DNA from 2 places in the Brevundimonas sp. S1H14 genome. Region 2 is predicted to be linked to the other one. Evidence: riboswitches for the same ligand, from Rfam matches in the RefSeq annotation. Region 2 holds a riboswitch; the other holds the start of a gene.
What was found. A riboswitch is a leader RNA that binds a small molecule or an ion and turns the genes downstream of it on or off. The one in region 2 is predicted to bind cobalamin.
Positions count from the first base shown of each region.

Region 1: it holds a riboswitch for cobalamin, as region 2 does, so the genes downstream of both, RSD66_RS11515 (DUF1852 domain-containing protein) here and RSD66_RS09555 (TonB-dependent receptor plug domain-containing protein) in region 2, are expected to answer to the same signal.

Region 1 is NZ_CP136679.1:2,345,328-2,354,170, reverse strand. It holds gene acnD (Fe/S-dependent 2-methylisocitrate dehydratase AcnD) at 1-2,258, shown strand, start outside; gene prpF (2-methylaconitate cis-trans isomerase PrpF) at 2,259-3,461, shown strand; gene RSD66_RS11520 (short-chain fatty acyl-CoA regulator family protein) at 3,578-4,990, shown strand; cobalamin riboswitch at 5,066-5,270, shown strand; gene RSD66_RS11515 (DUF1852 domain-containing protein) at 5,376-6,362, shown strand; gene RSD66_RS11510 (methionine synthase) at 6,392-7,420, shown strand; gene RSD66_RS11505 (MerC domain-containing protein) at 7,471-7,848, opposite strand; gene RSD66_RS11500 (TonB-dependent receptor domain-containing protein) at 7,923-8,843, opposite strand, start outside.
Region 2 is NZ_CP136679.1:1,953,235-1,962,077, forward strand. It holds gene cobS (cobaltochelatase subunit CobS) at 1-469, shown strand, start outside; gene RSD66_RS09540 (COX15/CtaA family protein) at 547-1,602, opposite strand; gene RSD66_RS09545 (hypothetical protein) at 1,741-1,992, shown strand; gene RSD66_RS09550 (DUF2842 domain-containing protein) at 1,992-2,186, shown strand; gene RSD66_RS09555 (TonB-dependent receptor plug domain-containing protein) at 2,233-4,182, opposite strand; cobalamin riboswitch at 4,314-4,525, opposite strand; gene RSD66_RS09560 (dicarboxylate/amino acid:cation symporter) at 4,655-5,926, opposite strand; gene RSD66_RS09565 (MBL fold metallo-hydrolase) at 6,070-6,891, opposite strand; gene RSD66_RS09570 (TatD family hydrolase) at 6,888-7,673, opposite strand; gene RSD66_RS09575 (DNA polymerase III subunit delta') at 7,689-8,669, opposite strand; gene tmk (dTMP kinase) at 8,666-8,843, opposite strand, start outside.

The DNA.
Region 1 (8,843 bases), 390 kb from region 2:
CGGTCGAACATGGCGGCTTCGACCCTGACGCCTTTGAAAAGAACCGCGCGGTCGAGGATCGCCGCAACGAGGACCGCTTCCACTTCATCGAATGGAGCAAGCGCGCCTTCGAGAACGTCGACGTTATCCCGGCGGGCAACGGCATCATGCACCAGATCAATCTGGAGAAGATGTCGCCGGTGGTTCAGGTGCGCGACGGCGTGGCCTTTCCTGACACCTGCGTGGGCACCGACAGCCACACGCCGCACGTCGACGCCCTGGGCGTCATCGCCGTCGGCGTCGGCGGGCTGGAGGCCGAGACGGTCATGCTGGGCCGCGCTTCGATGATGCGGCTGCCGGACATCGTTGGCGTCAAGCTGACCGGGCGGCGCGCGCCGGGGATTACGGCGACCGACATCGTCCTGGCCCTGACCGAGTTCCTGCGCGGGCAGAAGGTGGTCGGCGCATGGCTGGAGTTCTTCGGCGAGGGCGCCGACAGCCTGTCGATCGGCGACCGGGCGACCATCTCCAACATGTGCCCGGAATACGGGGCCACGGCGGCGATGTTCTACATCGACCAGCAGACGCTCGATTATCTGAAGCTGACGGGGCGCGAGCCGGATCAGGTGGCGCTGGTCGAGACTTACGCCCGCACCACCGGCCTGTGGGGCGAGGCGCTGAAAACCGCCGAATATGAGCGGGTGCTGACGTTCGACCTGTCCAGCGTCGAGCGCAATCTGGCCGGGCCATCCAACCCGCACCGGCGCCTGCCCACATCCGCCCTGAAAGAGCGCGGCGTCGCCGTGGGCCTGGCCGAGGCGCAGGCCGAAGAGCGCGATGGCCTGCTGCCCGACGGCGCTGTCATCATCGCCGCCATCACCAGTTGCACCAACACCTCCAATCCGCGCAACGTCGTGGCGGCGGGCCTGCTGGCCCAGAAGGCCAACGCGCTGGGCCTGACGCGCAAGCCGTGGGTCAAGTCATCCTTCGCGCCGGGGTCGAAGGTGGCGCGGCTGTATCTGGAAGAGGCTGGCCTGTTGTCGGAGCTGGAGGCGCTGGGATTCGGCATCGTCGCCTTCGCCTGCACCACCTGCAACGGCATGTCCGGCGCTCTTGATCCGGTCATCCAGCAGGAGATCATCGACCGCGACCTCTATTCCACCGCCGTCCTGTCGGGGAACCGCAATTTCGACGGCCGCATCCACCCCTATGCCAAACAGGCCTTCCTCGCCTCGCCGCCGCTGGTGGTGGCCTATGCGCTGGCCGGGACGGTGCGCTTCGATATCGAGCAGGACGTGCTGGGCGTGGTCGGCGGCCGCGAAATCCGCCTGAAGGACCTGTGGCCCTCGGACGAGGAAATCGACGCCGTGGTCGCCGCTTCGGTCAAGCCGGAGCAGTTCCGCGCGGTCTATGAGCCGATGTTCGGGGCGCGCCGCGGCGGCGGGGTCAGCGCCAGCCCCCTGTATGACTGGCGCCCCCAGTCGACCTATATCCGCCGCCCGCCCTATTGGGACACCGAAGGGGTCGGCGCCCTGGCCGCCAATCCGCGCACACTGACGGGGATGCGGCCGCTGGCGATCCTGCCGGACAACATCACTACCGACCACCTGTCGCCGTCCAACGCCATCCTGCCTGCGTCGGCGGCGGGGGAATACCTGACGCGGATGGGCGTGCCGGAGGAGGACTACAACTCCTACGCCACCCACCGGGGCGACCACCTGACCGCCATGCGCGCCACCTTCGCCAATCCGCAACTGGTCAATGAGATGGCCGTTGTGGACGGGGCGGTGAAGAAGGGCTCCCTGACACGCGTCGAACCGGACGGAAAGGTCATGCGGATGTGGGAGGCGATCGAGACCTATCTGGACCGCCGCCAGCCGTTGATCATCGTCGCGGGCGCCGATTATGGGCAGGGTTCGTCGCGCGACTGGGCGGCCAAGGGCGTACGTCTGGCCGGGGTTGAGGTCATTGTCGCGGAGGGGTTCGAGCGCATCCACCGCACCAATCTGATCGGCATGGGCGTGCTGCCGCTGGAGTTCAAATCGGGCGTGACGCGCCTGACGCTGGGGCTGGACGGGACGGAGGCCTTCGATGTCACGGGCGAGCGCCGCCCCGGCGCCGACCTGATGCTGAGGATCCATCGCGCGACCGGCGAGACGGTCGAACTGCCCGTCACCTGTCGTCTGGACACGGCCGAAGAGGTACTGATCTATGAGGCGGGCGGCGTGCTGCAGCGGTTCGCGCAGGACTTCCTCGCCGCAAAGTCGGAGGCCGCCTGAATGTCGCGCCTGGCCCAGATCGCCATCCCCGCCACCTATATGCGCGGCGGCACGTCCAAGGGGGTCTTCTTCCGGCTGGAAGACCTGCCTGAGGCGTGTCGCGTTCCGGGCCGCGACCGCGACCGCCTGTTCCAGCGCGTGATCGGCAGCCCCGATCCCTATGGCAAGCACACCGACGGCATGGGCGGGGCCACGTCCAGCACCAGCAAATGCGTGATCATCTCGCCCAGCGCGCGGCCCGATCACGACGTCGACTATCTGTATGGGCAGGTGTCGATCGACACGGACTTCGTCGACTGGTCAGGCAACTGCGGCAACCTGTCGACGGCGGCGGGAGCCTTCGCCATCCACGCGGGCTATGTCCCGGTCGGGCCGGACGGGGTGCGCGCCGTGCGCATCTGGCAGGCCAATATCGGCAAGACCATCATCGCCCATGTGCCGGTCGCGGACGGCCGGGTGCAGGAGACGGGCGACTTTGAACTGGACGGCGTGACCTTCCCCGCGGCCGAGATCGTGCTGGAGTTCCCCGACCCCGCTGATGAGGGCGAGGATGGCGGCGCCATGTTCCCGACCGGCAATCTGATCGACGAACTGGACGTGCCGGAGGCGCTGGTCGCCGGCGGCAAGCTGAAGGTCACCCTGATCAACGCCGGCATTCCGACGATCTTCATCAATGCGGCGGACCTCGGCTATTCGGGGGCGGAGTTGCAGGGGGCGATCAACGACGATCCGGCGGCTTTGAAGCGGCTTGAGGACCTGCGCGCCATCGGCGCCGTGCGCATGGGGTTGATCGGTTCCGTCGGTGAGGCGGCGCGGCGCCAGCACACGCCCAAGATCGCCTTTGTCGCTCCGCCGGCGGATCATGTGACGTCCAGCGGCAAGGTGATTGCAGCGGACCAGATCGACCTGCTGGTCCGCGCCCTGTCGATGGGCAGGCTTCATCACGCCATGATGGGGACGGCGGCGGTGGCCATCGGCGCGGCGGCGGCCGTGCCGGGCACTCTGGTCAATCTGGCGGCCGGGGGCGGCGAGCGTCGCTCGGTTCGCTTCGGCCATCCGTCGGGCGCACTGACGGTCGGGGCCGAGGCGCGTCAGACCGAGGGCGTCTGGACTGTGGAAAGGGCGATCATGAGCCGCAGCGCACGTCGCCTGATGGAGGGGCGCATTCTGGTCCCGGCCGGGTCGTTCGACGCGGGGAACTGAGCCGTTCTTGCGCGGCCAGGATATTTGCAATATTCACATAAAGTGCTGATTGTTCGCGATTTATCGCGCAAATATTGTCAATATCGCCAGCTCGATCTGTAAAAGTTGCAAAATACATGAGCAAGACCTTCATGGGGGTACGGCTGCGTCGGCTGCGCGAGGAGCGCGGCCTGACCCAGACGGCGGTCGCGCGGGCGTTGGATATCTCCAACTCCTATCTGAGCCAGATCGAGCAGAACCAGCGCCCCCTGACGGTGCCTCTGCTGCTGAAGCTGAACGCCGTCTTCGGCGTCGACGTGCAGTTCTTTTCGGAGGATGAAGAGGGGCGGCTGATCTCGGATGTGCGCGACGCGCTGGCGGACGGCGGCGATGAGCCGATCTCGACCGTCGAGCTAAGAGAACTGGCGCTCAACATGCCCGCCGTGGGGCGCGCCCTCGTCGCCCTGCACCGCAAGACGCGTCAGAGCGCTGAACGCGCCGAGGCCATGGCTTTGAGGCTGGGTGAAGACGTGGCGGGAGAGGCCCCCGCGCGGATGCCGTTCGAGCAGGTGCGCGACTTCTTCTATTCGCGCCGCAATCATGTCGCTGAATTGGATGAGGCGGCCGAGCGTCTTTATGCGGCGGCGGGGCTGTCGCCGCGCCAGGTGCGGCCCGGACTGATCGCATGGCTGGCCGAGAAGCACGGCGTCCGCGTCGTCTTCGACGAGACGGACGAGGCCCAGCGCCGCTACGACGGGCCGAGCCGGACGCTGTATGTCTCGGCCTTTATCAAGCAGGGTCAGCAGGCCTTTCAGATGGCGCTGCAACTGGCCTTTCTGGAGGCGGGCGACCTGATCGAAAGCCTGATCGACGCCGCTGTGCTGGAAGAGCGCGAAACCCGCGACCTGTTGCGCATCGGCCTGGCCCAGTACTTCGCCGGGGCGCTGCTCCTGCCCTATGGCGACTTCCTGCGGCAGGCCGAGGTTTACGGTTATGACATCGACCGGCTGGGGCGGCATTTCGGCGTCGGGTTCGAGACGGTCTGCCACCGCCTGTCGACCCTGCAGAGACCCGGCGCCCTTGGCGTGCCCTTCTTCTTCATCCGCGTGGACCGCGCCGGGAACATCTCCAAGCGCCAGTCGGCCACGGACTTTCACTTCTCGCGCGTCGGCGGCTCGTGCCCGCTGTGGAACGTCTATGAGGCCTTCGTCCAGCCGGGGCGGGTGCTGACCCAGATGGCTCAGATGCCGGACGGCCGCACCTACCTGTGGATCGCCCGCACAGTCGGCAGTCCGGGGCCAGTGTACGGCGCGCCGGGCAAGACGTTCGCGATTGGACTGGGCTGCGACATCCGTCACGCAGAGCGGCTGGTCTATTCGCAGGGGTTGAACCTGTCCGATCAGGCCGCCGCCACCCCCATCGGCGCCGGGTGCAAGATCTGCGAGCGCCCGACATGCCCGCAGCGCGCCTTCCCCTTCATCGGTCGCGCTCTGCAGATCGACATGGATCGCAGCGTCTCTACGCCCTATCCGACGGCGGCGGCGACCTGAAACAGGCAACAATAACGATATAAAGATATCCTTATATCGTTATTGACTTTGGCGACGGCCGTGGCATTTTCGCGTCGTCGTGGTTCTGCGCGCGGTCTTCGGATTGTGCGGAGCTAAGAGGGAAGCCGGTGAGACTGCGGTCGATGCCGGCGCTGCCCCCGCAACTGTGAGCGGCGAGTCGAAGGTCCATTTCGCGTCACTGGAGGTTCGCCTTCGGGAAGGCCGGACCGGAGGCGATGACCCGTGAGCCAGGAGACCTGCCGCGACAGATAACGTCCTCCGACGGGGTGTCGGTCAGGCCGCATGAGCGCCGCGACGGGGCGATTCCGCGCGGGCGGTCGCGCGTCCCTGTCCGCTGTCCCGTCACAGCATAACGGCAGAGACCATGCTCAGCAGCGAATTCACTTTCAGCATCAAGCGGACCCCGCTCGACGAGGACTATGTTCCTGCCGAAAACACGCGCATCACCACCAACTTCGCGAATCTGGCGCGAGGGGAGAGCCGTCAGGAGAATCTGCGCAACACGCTGAGGATGATCGACAACCGGTTCAACTCGCTGGCGCACACGGACAATCCGAAGGGCGATCGCTACGCGGTTGAACTCCAGATCGTCTCCGTCGAGATGAGCGTCGCCCCGGGTGAGGGGGCGGACAGTTTCCCGCTGATCGAAATTCTTCAGACGACGATTGTCGATCAGCAGACCGGCGAGCGGATCGACGGGATCGTGGGGAACAACTTCTCCTCCTACGTCCGCGACTACGACTTCAGCGTGGTTCTGCCGGAGCATATGAAGAGCCACCCTGGCGCCGGGGTTCCGGAAGGGTTCGGCGATCTGCATGGAAAGCTGTTCAGGCACTTCCTGACGTCAAGCGCCTATAGGGAAAATTTCCGAAAGCCGCCGGTCATCTGCCTGAGCGTGTCGAGCAACAAGACCTATCATCGGAACGGGAATGAGCATCCCGTGCTCGGCTTCGAATATGAGAATGACGAGTTCTCGCCGACCGACCAGTATTTTGCGAAGATGGGGATGAAGGTCCGTTACTTCATGCCCAAGGGCAGCGTGGCGCCGTTCGCCTTCTATCACGTGGGCGACCTGACGGCGGACTACACCGACCTGGAGCTGGTCAGCACGATCAGCACCATGGAGACCTTCCAGAAGATCTACCGTCCCGAGATCTACAACGCCAACTCGCCGGCGACCGAACACTATCAGCCCAGCCTGAAATATCAGGACTATTCCCTGACCCGCATCGTCTACGACCGTGACGAGCGCAGCCGGCTGGCCGTCGAACAGGGCAGGTTCGTGGAAGAACGCTTCATCAAGCCGTACCGCGACGTCCTCGACCAATGGTCCGCCAGCTTCGCCGTTTGATCCAGCCCAGCATTCCAAAGTCATCCATCATGAAAACCCTGTTGCCCACCTCGACCGCCGGCAGTCTGCCCAAACCTGTCTGGCTGGCCGAACCTGAAACCCTCTGGTCGCCCTGGAAACTGGAAGGGGAGGACCTGATCGAAGCCAAGCGGGACGCGCTGCGGCTGTCGCTGGATGATCAGCGCCGCGCCGGCATCGACATCGTCAGCGACGGCGAACAGACCCGCCAGCATTTCGTCACCACCTTCATCGAACACCTGGACGGCGTAGACTTCGCGAACCGCAAGACCATGCGTATCCGCAATCGTTATGACGCCAGCGTGCCGGTGGTCGTGGGCGCCGTCAGCCGACCGAAGTCGGTCTTCGTCGAGGATGCCAGATACCTTCGCGGGTTAACCGACCAGCCGATCAAATGGGCCCTGCCGGGGCCGATGACGATGATCGACACCCTCTATGACGACCACTACGGCAGCCGTGAAAAACTGGCCTGGGAATTCGCAAAAATCCTCAATGAGGAGGCCAGAGAGCTGGAGGCGGCGGGCGTCCACATCGTGCAGTTCGACGAGCCGGCCTTCAACGTCTTCTTCGACGAGGTCAACGACTGGGGCGTGGCGACGCTGGAGAAGGCGGCCGAGGGGCTTCGTTGCGAGACCGCCGTCCACATCTGCTACGGCTACGGCATCAAAGCCAATACCGAGTGGAAGAAGACGCTTGGTTCCGAATGGCGGCAGTATGAGGAGGCCTTCCCCAAGCTGCGGACGTCCAGCATCGATATCATTTCGCTTGAGGCCCAGAACGCGCGCGTGCCGATGGATCTGATCGAACTGATCCGGGGCAAGAAGGTGATGGTCGGGGCCATCGATGTGGCGACCGACGCGATCGAGACGCCGGAGGAGGTCGCCGACACCCTGCGCAAGGCGCTTCAGTTCGTGGACGCCGACAAACTCTATCCCGCCACCAATTGCGGCATGGCGCCCCTGTCTCGCCGTGTGGCCCAAGGCAAACTGGAAGCCCTGAGCGCCGGGGCCGAGATCATCCGGAAAGAACTGTCGGCCTAGCGCCGTGAATGCTCGACGCGCCCGTCGCCTGAAGGCGGGCGCCGGCAGGCTTAGCGGACATGCGGTCTGCGTCGCCAGTTCATCACATGAGCTGCGCTGAGCATCAGGCCGCCGATGACTGTGATCGGCGTCTCCATTTCGTGGGATGGCCACTCGGCGGCCGCTAGGAACAGCATGGCGACGCCGAGGGCTCCCAGGCTGATCAGCGGCCAGGCGCGGCGTCCGCTGGCGTCCGGTCGCGTCAGGCTCCAGGCTGCGATGGGAGCCGCCGTCGCGGCGAAGGCCCAATGCACCCAGGGCGCCTCGACGAACAAACCCAGCATCGGCAGCATTCCTGCAGCGAGCGGCAGGGCGAAGCAGTGGATCATGCACAGGCAGGACAGGCCGACGGCGGCGGCGTCGCCCCAGGTCTGGACACGAGCGTTCATGGCGATCCTTTCAGGGAAAAGTCGGCCGCGACGTCATGGGACGCCGCGGTCAGGCGGGGGGAGGAGGGGAAGGATCAGAAGCGGGCGCGGAAGCCGAGCACGAAATTGCGGCCGCGCAGCGGAGCCAGATGGCTGATGAAGGAGGCGTGATTCAGCGCCTTCTCGTCGAAAAGATTGGTCCCGCGCACGAAGATCTGGCCGTTGATGTCGGCGATCGTCGGGACGTCATAGGCCAAGGTGGCGTTGATCATGTCGTAGCCGGGCGTCTTGCGCTCGAAGGCTGCGATACGATCCTGCTCGAAGACGTGGACATATTCCATGTTGCCGGACCAGGCGCCCTGATAGAAGTCGCCGCGCGCGCCCAGACGACCGGCGGGAATGCGCGGCAGGTCGCCGCCTCCGCCTTTCAATTCTGCGCGGACATAGTCGCCGAACACCGTGGCCGAAAGGCCGGGACGGAAATCGTGGGTGATCTGCCCCTCGATGCCGGTGAAACGGGCATCGTTTTGACTGTAACGGATCAGGCGGAAGTCCTCGAACTGATCCAGCGTCCGCGCATAGACATAGCCGTCGTAGTCGTAGTGATACAGGCTGGCGGCGAAGATGGTGGCGCCCTCCGTCTTCTTCAGGCCCAGCTCGACCGACACGGCCGTCTCGACGTCCAGGTCGGCGTCGCCGATCTCATAGGTGTTGGTGGCCAGGTGAACGCCGCGGGCATACAGTTCCTGCGCGGTCGGCGCGCGTTGCGATCGGGCCAGGGTCAGGCTGATCATATAGCCGGGCGTGAAGGTCCAACTGGCGGCGCCGGAGATAGAGAAGGGCTTGTGGTCGACGTCGGGGCGTCCCTGTGCGCGGGCCTCCTGCCACTCCTGCCGCAGGGCGCCTTCGAAGCGCCAGTCGCCCGCGACGTATTCCTCGACCAGGAACAGGGCGTGGTTCTCGGTGCGGCTTTCGGGAATGAAGGATTCGGCGCCGACGGCGGCGAAATCGCTGCG
Region 2 (8,843 bases):
CCCGAACAAATGGTTCCGCCTGTTCGCCACCTCGAACACGGTCGGTCTAGGCGACACCACGGGCCTGTATCACGGCGCCCAGCAGATCAATCAGGCCCAGCTAGACCGCTGGAACATCGTCACCACGCTGAACTATCTCGACCATGACGTGGAAGCCGAGATCGTCGCCGCCAAGGCGCCCGAGTACGACACGCCGGACGGCCGCCGTCAGATCGCCGCCATGGTCCGGGTCGCCGACATGACGCGCAACGCCTTCATGAACGGCGACATCTCGACCGTGATGTCGCCCCGTACGGTCATCACCTGGGCCCAGAACGCCATCATCTTCGGCGGCGACCTGGCCCTGAGCTTCCGCCTGACCTTCCTGAACAAATGCGACGAGCTGGAACGGCCGACCATCGCCGAATTCTACCAGCGCGCCTTCGGCGAGGACCTGCCGGAATCCGCAACGCGGGTTAAGATCGGCTGACGCCATCGCCGATCGTTAAATGAAAAGGCCGCCCTCCGATCCGGAAGGCGGCCTTTTTGTTCAGCCGTGCTGACGGCTCAGCGCAGGCTGGACGCGAACATCCGCGGCCGCGAACGCCGCACCAGCCACAGGTTCACGGTCGCCGCCGCCAGCACCAGCGCCGCCACGGCCTGGTGCAGCACGCCCAGCGTCACCGGCACGGCGTGGATCAGGGTCATGACGCCCAGCCCCGCCTGGAACCACAGCGCGCCCGCAAAGACGACCGCGGCGACGCCCAGCCCGCCGTCCAGACGCCCGCGCAGGGCCTGGACCGCATAGAAGGTGCCGGCGAACAGCAGCACATAGGCGCCCATCCGATGGTTCAGTTGCACCAGTCCCTGATCATGCAGGAAGGCCAGCGCTCCCTGCCCCCATGCGATCGGCGGGAAGAAGGCTCCGTTCATCAGCGGCCAGTCCGTGTAGATCAGGCCCGCCTTGGCGCCCGCCACCAGACCGCCCAGCAGGCACTGGATGAAGACACCGCCCAGCAGCAGTCCCGCGCCCCAGGTCCAAGCCCGCGACGGGCGGTTGGCGTCCACGCCGGCCCATGCTTCCAGCCCCGTCCAGATCAGACCGGCGAAAATCAGGAAGGCCAGGCCCAGATGGGTCGCCAGCCGCTCCGGCGCCACATCGACGCGCTCGGCCAGACCGCTGGACACCATCCACCAACCGATCAGCCCCTGCAGGCCGCCCAGAGCCAGCAGCACGGCGCAGCGGCCGATCAGGCGGCGCGGGATCACCCGGAACGCAAGGAAGGCGACGAAGGGCAAGGCGAAGACGGCGCCGATCAGACGCCCCAGCAGCCGGTGCGCCCACTCCCACCAGAAAATGTACTGGAACTGCGCCATGCTCATGCCGGCGTTGACTTCCGTGTACTGGGGGATGGCCTTGTACTTGTCGAACGCTTCGACCCAGTCAGCGTGGTTCATCGGCGGCAGGGCGCCCATGATGGGCTTCCATTCCGTGATCGACAGACCCGATCCGGTCAGGCGCGTCGCCCCCCCGACCACGATCATGGCGAACACCAAGGTCGCGCAGAAAAACAGCCACAGCGCCACAGCGCGGCTGCGATCCAAATCCCCAATACGCTTCATTCGACGCCTGCCGTTCGCCCCGATATGCTTGCCGCCTCTTCACAGGCGGCGGAACCGAGGGATATGCCCCTCCCGCGTGGCAAGATCGAGTCGCTTTCTTCGCCAAAGCGTCGCACAGCAGTCAGGGAGCGCCGGTCGGTGCAATATATCGAGATCGCCATCGCCATTATCGGCGCCGTGGCCCTGGCGTGGATCGCCGACCTTCTAACGGGACGCCGAGGCATCGGGGCGGTCATCCTGGTCGCCCTGGTCAGCGCGGCCTGCGGCGCCTTTCTGGCCATTCGCGTCTTTGCGGTCGCCGCACTGACGGACTGGGAATGGCTGCTGTGGTCGCTGGTGACCACGGTCATCGGCCTGGCGGCCTTCTTCCTGTTCAGGAACAAGCGCTGATGCCGCCCCGCGCACGCCGGTTCGTCGCCACCGTGGCGGTGGTGTTCTTCCTGATCTTCTGGATCTGGGGCGCCGTGACTGTGCACGACCTGCTGCCCAAGGCCTGGTGGATCGATCTGATCTTCTTCACCGTGGCTGGGATCGGCTGGGGCGTGCCGCTTATTCCCCTGCTGCGATGGGCCGAACGGGAATAGAGGTTCGGCCGGACCGCCCCGATGTCAGGGCGGCCCGGCCTTCGTATCAGAAGCGAACGCGCACGCCGCCGAAGACCCCACGACCGGCCGTGCCGTAGCCCAGCACGGTCTGATATTCCTCGTCGAAGGCGTTCTCGATCCGGCCATAAACTTCCAGATTGTCGTCGATCGGATAGGAAGCTCGCAGGTCGACCAGGGTGAAGGCGTCGACCTTCACCGCGTTCTCCAGGTCATTGAACGACTCGCCGACGTAGCGAACGGACAGGCCGGTTTTCAGACCAAACGCCCAGTCGTAGTCCGCCGCCAGATTGGCCATGTGTTCAGGGCGGCGACGCAGGCGCTTGCCTTCGTTTTCGCCGACGGCGTTCTTGGCGTCCGTCCAGGTGTAGTTGGCGTTCAGGTGCAGGCGCTCGGTCACGTCGAAGCGGCCGATCAGTTCGACGCCCTTGGCCTCGGCCTTCTGGATGTTCTGATAGTAGCCGCCGTAGGGCTGGCTGCAAATCGGGTGAAGGTCGCCCGGCAGGCAGTTGGCGTAGTCGATCTCATTGTCGCTATCGCGCTGGAAATAGGTCGCCGAGACGACGGCGCGGTCGAACAGGCGCTGTTCGACGCCGATCTCCCAGCTGTCGGACTCTTCCGGCTGCAGGTCCAGGTTGCCGTATTCGCTGTAGAGCTCGTACAGGCCCGGCGCCCGGAAGCCCTGCCCCCAGCTGGCGCGCACCACGGTCGCGCCGTCGTTCAGCGACCAGGCCGCCGCAACCTGCCCCAGCAGATTGTCGCCATACTGAGCGTGACCGTCATAACGCAGCCCGCCGGTCAGGGTCAGGCCGTCCAGCACGGTCCACTGAACCTGACCATAAACGCTGTTCAGCTCAGCCTCGCCGCGCCCGTAGTCGGCGTTGGGATTCCAGTCGCCCAGCGAGCGGGACTTCATTTCCGACTTTTCGTGCTCGACGCCGAAGGTCGCGTTCAGCGTCTCGGTGACGGCGAAGGCGCCCTGATATTCCCAGCGCCGGTTCTGGCCTTCGGCGTCGAAGGTCAGGGTCTGGATTTTATTGTCCGGGTTGAAGTTGCGGCGATCCGTATCTGTGTGGGCATAGCCGATGCGGTTACGGAAACGGCCATCCAAAAGGTCGAAGTTCAGACCGGCGTAGGCGACCAGTTCCTGGGTCTTGCCGTAATCGCGGCTGTCGCCGTTCCAGGCGTCCAGATCCGCGCGTCCGCTGGACCATACCGAGCGCAGATCCACAGAGACGGCGTCGGTGATCTTCAGATTCAACCGACCTGACAGGCCGGTGTTGTCATAGCCGTCGTCCTCGGTCCCCGTGGCGTAGGCCGAATAGCCGTCGGTCGAATAACGGCTGGCCGCCAGGCGCCAGCTCAGGCGCTCATTGGCGCCGCCGACGCCGCCGCGGAAATAGGTCGTTCCGCGCGCGCCGGCCTCGGCGTCCAGGCTGCCCTGGAAGGCTTCCGTCGGCTCGGTCGTGACGATGTTCACCACGCCGCCGATGGCCTGGCTGCCCCACAGGGTCGACTGGGCGCCGCGCAGGACCTCGATACGCGCGGCGTCGCCAACCAGCAGGTTGCCGAAGTCGAAGCCGCCCTGGGTCGAGGACGGATCGTTCAGCTTGACCCCGTCGATCAGCACGACGGTGTGATGGCCTTCGGCGCCGCGAATACGCAGGCTGGTCACGGTGCCCGGCCCGCCGTTGCGGCTGTAATTGACGCTGGGCGTCTGCGCCAGAAGCTCGGCCACGGCCGTCGTCTGGCGCGCTTCGATGGCGGCCTGCGTCAGGACGGTGACGGAAGCTCCGACCCGCTCGATCGGCTGAGCTGAACGGTTGGCGGTGACGACCACGTCCTCGACGGCGGTCGCGCCGGCGCGGCCCGCCACGTCAGGGGCGGCCGCCTGTTGATCAGCGCCTTCCGCTGCATAGGAAGGGGCGGCGGCCAGAAGGCTGGCGGCGGCCAGGGCGGCGAATGCGGTCCGGTTCAATCCGGTTCTCCATATGACGACGCCGCGCCCGACCGACCCCGCCCTGACGAGCGAAGGCGGCCGCTGACGCGGCTGGTTTCAAGACTGTCGTCACACGAGTTGCCTCGACCGCCCGGCACATCCCGACCGCGCGGAGAACGACGGCGACAGGCAGGTCTCCTGGCTCGCGGATCAAGGCCGGTGCGCGTCGCCTTCCCAGTGGTCGATCAGGACGAAACCCTTCGAGCCGCCAGTGGCGTTTGACGCGCGGGCTAGCCGCTTACAGTTGCGGGAACAGCCGGAGTTTCACACTCCATTCCCTTTTAACCCCCCGTTCGGAGGGACCTGACGCGGTCGCCGCAGTAAGGCCGCTTGCCGCTGAGGTCAACCTGGCCGCCATGGCGGCAAAGCAGAGCGAAGAGGCGGCGCCCAGGAAAAAGGGGCGCGGAGATGATCTCTCCACGCCCCTGATCCTTGTTGAACGGAACCGAGGTCAGACCGCTGCGGGCTGCGCCTGTCCATCCGCGTCGTCCGGCTCGGGCATGTCGTCCAGTTCGCCCTCCCACTTGGCGACCACGGCCGCCGCGACCGAGTTGCCGACGACGTTGGTGGCCGAGCGCCCCATGTCCAGCAGGTGATCGACGCCCAGCACGATGGCGATCCACGCCTCTGGCAGGCCGAAGTAGGTCAGGGTGGCCATGATCACCACCAGCGAAGCGCGCGGAATGCCGGCAATGCCCTTTGACGTCACCATCAGCAGCAGCAGCATGAAGATCTGCTGCGACACGCTGAGATGCACGCCGTGGGCCTGCATGATGAACATGGTCCCGAAGGTGCAGTAGAGCATCGACCCGTCGAGATTGAACGAATAGCCCAGCGGCAGGACGAAGCTGACGATGCGGCGACGCACCCCCACCTTGGGCAGAGCCTCCAGGATGCGGGGATAGGCGGCCTCCGAACTGGCGGTCGAGAAGGCCAGCAGGGTCGGGGTGCGGATGGCCCGGAACAGCGGGACGACCCGCTTGCCCAGCACCACGGCGCCCGCCACGAACAGCAGACCCCACAGCGTCGCCATTGACCCGTAGAAGCCCAGCACGAACTTGGCGTAGGTGCCCAGCATCTCCAGCCCCTGCGTGGCGATGGTCGAAGCCAGGGCGGCGAAGATGGCGAAGGGCGCCAGCTTCATCACGAACTCGGTCACCTTAAGCATGATGCTGGCGGCCTGTTCGACCAGGTGCAGCACCGCCGGCGCCTTGTCGTCCAGGGCCGCGACCGCCGTGCCGACGAAGACCGAGAAGACCACGATCTGCAGGATCTCGTTCCTGGCCATGGCGTCGAAGATCGAGGTCGGCACCAGGTGGGCGATGAAGCCGTGCAGCGAGAAGGCGTCGGTCGAGGCCGCCGGGGCCGTCGCCGCCACCGCTTCCGGCAGGTGCATGTTCGCGCCCGGCTGCAGCAGTTGGACCATCACCAGACCCAGCACCAGCGAGACGATCGAAGCGCCGATGAACCAGGTCATGGTCTTCACGCCGATCCGCCCCACCGAGGCGGCGTCCTCCATATGGGCGATGCCCGCCACCAGGGTCGTGAACACCAGCGGCGCGATGATCATCTTGATCAGCCGCAGGAAGATGTCGGTGATGAGATTGAGGTTCGACGCCGCGGCCGAAGCCTGATCCGCCGTCAGAAAATGATTCAGGCCCCAGCCTGTCACAACGCCGAGGACCATCGCCCCGACGATGAGGTAAGCGAACATACGTTTCATACAGTCGTCCTGGTTCGCGGCGCAGAAACCCCCAACGCCGCCGTTACACCAATGGAGGGCCCCACCGCCCGCATCTCAGCCGCAGCGAATAGCCGATAAAACCTCTATGGCACATCACATATTTTTGCATGGACAGGCCTGCGTCACACCGCAGCCTGAGCCTCGTCCAGCAAAAGTCGGTCACGCCAACCGTCATAAGCGACATCGACATTGGCCGGAAGCTCTCGCTTCAATCGCTGATAGTCCAGATCGATATGCAGATTGGTTAGCACGGCCTGCTTCACGCCCGTCTGCGCGATCCAGTCCAGCGCCTTGTCGACATGGGCGTGGGTCGGATGAGGCGTATAACGAAGGGCGTCCAATATCCACAGGTCAGCCCCGCGCACTGCTTCCAGCGCCTCGTCATCAAGGTCGGACACGTCGCTGGAATAGACAACCCCGCCGATCCTGTAGCCGACCGATCGAATCGGGCCGTGCGCCTGGTCGAAGGTGACGACAGGCAGATCCCCTCCCGGCCCCGGCACGCTCCAGCGACAGCCGTGCGGCGGAAGCGGACGCGCCTCGACGATGGCCGGATAGCCGTGCTGGCTCTCGAAGATGTAGTCGAATCGTCGTGTCAGGGCCGCATGGGTCGGCTCATCCATCCAGGCCGGAATGCGTCCCCGCGCATGGGCGGCGAAGACCCGCAGATCGTCGATGCCGTGGGTCTGGTCCGCATGGTCGTGGGTATAGAGGACCCCGTCGATGCCCCGGACATCCGCCATCAGCATCTGCTGGCGGAAGTCAGGCGAGGTGTCGACGACCACGCTGGTCACGCCATCGGGACCATGAAGACGGGCCAGCATGGAACAGCGGGTGCGCCGGTTGCGCGGCTCGGCCGGATTGCAGTCTCCCCAGTCGCCGTCGCCGCGCGGCACCCCGCCCGACGAACCGCACCCCAGAATGACGATCTCCAGCTCTCTCATTCGGCGGGCCGGGGGATACGGTCGAACAGGTTGAAGAAGGCATCGGTCGTCAGGCGATCCGCCTGTTCCGGCGTCCATCCTCGAATCTCGGCCAGCTTGGCCAGCACCAGGCCGACATAGGCCGGCTCGTTGCGGCGGCCCCGATGCGGGATCGGCGCCAGATAGGGGCAGTCCGTCTCGACGATGATACGGTCTTCGGGCATCCGCCGGATCACCGCCCTCACCTCTTCGGCCGCCTTGAAGGTGGCGATGCCGGAAACAGAGAACCAGCCGTCCAATTCCATCGCTAGTTCAGCCAGCTCCATGCCGCTGGTGTAGCAGTGCATGAGGAATTTGAACGGCGCCCGCCCATGTTCTTCGCGCAGAATGTCGGCCATGACCTCATCCGCCTCACGGGTGTGGATGACCAGCGGCAGCCCGGTGCGGCGCGCCGCCTCGATATGCTGTCGGAACACCGCCGTCTGCACGTCGCGAGGGCTGAGATCGTAATGGAAGTCCAGTCCGCACTCCCCGATGCCGATGACGCGCGGACGCTGCGCCAGCTCGACCAGACGATCCGCCGTCAGGTCGGCGTAGTCCTTGGCCTCATGGGGATGCACCCCGACCGTGCACCAGATGTCGGCGTTGTTCATCGCCAGCGCGTGGGTCGCGTCAAAGGTCGACAGCTTGTCCGAAATCTCGACCATCAGCCGCACGCCCGCCTCTCTCGCGCGCGCGATCACGGCGTCGCGGTCTTCATCGAACTGGGGCGCGTGAAGATTGACGTGACTGTCGATGATCATTTCAGGTGAACGCCCTCATACCGATGCCTTGACGCGGGCGATGTCGGCCAGGGCCCCGGCCAGCACATCGCCCTTGTCCATATTCAGGCCCGCCGCGCGGTCTGGCAGTTCCGACAGCCGCCCCCACAGCTCAGCCCACAGGGCGCCCTCGCGGCCGCCAGTCTCGACCGCACGCCGCTTCACCGCCGCGATCAGCCGATCCATCAGGGCGTCGAACCGCGCCTGCCCTTCGACGCCGCGAAAGCCGTCAGCCACGGCCAGTTGCTCGGCGCGGTCCACAGCGCCGCCTTCGACCCAACTGCGCGCCAGACGATCCGTTTCGGACATTGCGCCGGACGCCAGATCCAGCGCGGCGCCCGGCGAGCCGCCAGCCATACGCGCCGCCTCATCCGCCTCCGACGGCGACACGCCGGTGCGGCCCTGGACCAGTTCCGCCAGACGGTTTTCGGGCCAGACCGGAAAGCTGAGACGGCGACACCGCGAGCGGATGGTCGCCAGCAAACGTCCCGGCGCGTGCGTCACCAGGAACAGGACGCCGCTTTCAGGCGGCTCCTCAAGAATCTTCAACAAGGCATTGGCGGCATTGACGTTCAGGTCGTCGGCAGCGTCGATGATCGCCACCCGATGCCGCGCCTGGGACGGGCTTTTGGCGAAGAACTCCGGCAGGTCGCGCGCCTGTTCGACCGAGATCGACTTCTTCTGCTTGCCGCCCTCGATCAGACGCTCAAGCACCAGCAGATCAGGGTGCGACTGGGCCGAAACCAGACGACTGACGGGGTCGTGCGGCGCGGCGCCGAGCGGCCCGCGCGAAAGATCCGGCGCCGCGCCCAGCAGACGCCGCGCGGCGCGGTAGGCGAAGCTGGCCTTGCCCGATCCCTCGACCCCGCACAGAAGCCAGGCGTGGTGCAGGCGGCCACGGTCCAGCGCGTCCAGAAAAGCCTCTTCGGCCTTGAGGTCGGCGATCAGATCAAACCGGTCGCGCGGATGCTCGCTCAAAGCAGCCGCGCCTCCACCACCGTCCAGAGGCGTTCGGACACCTCATCGACCTCGCCCGTCGCGTCGATGACGACACAGCGGTCGGGGTGGCGCTCAGCCACTTCCAGAAAGCCTTCGCGGAGTTTCTGATGGAAGGTTATGCCCTTGGATTCAAAGCGCGTCTCGAACAGCCCG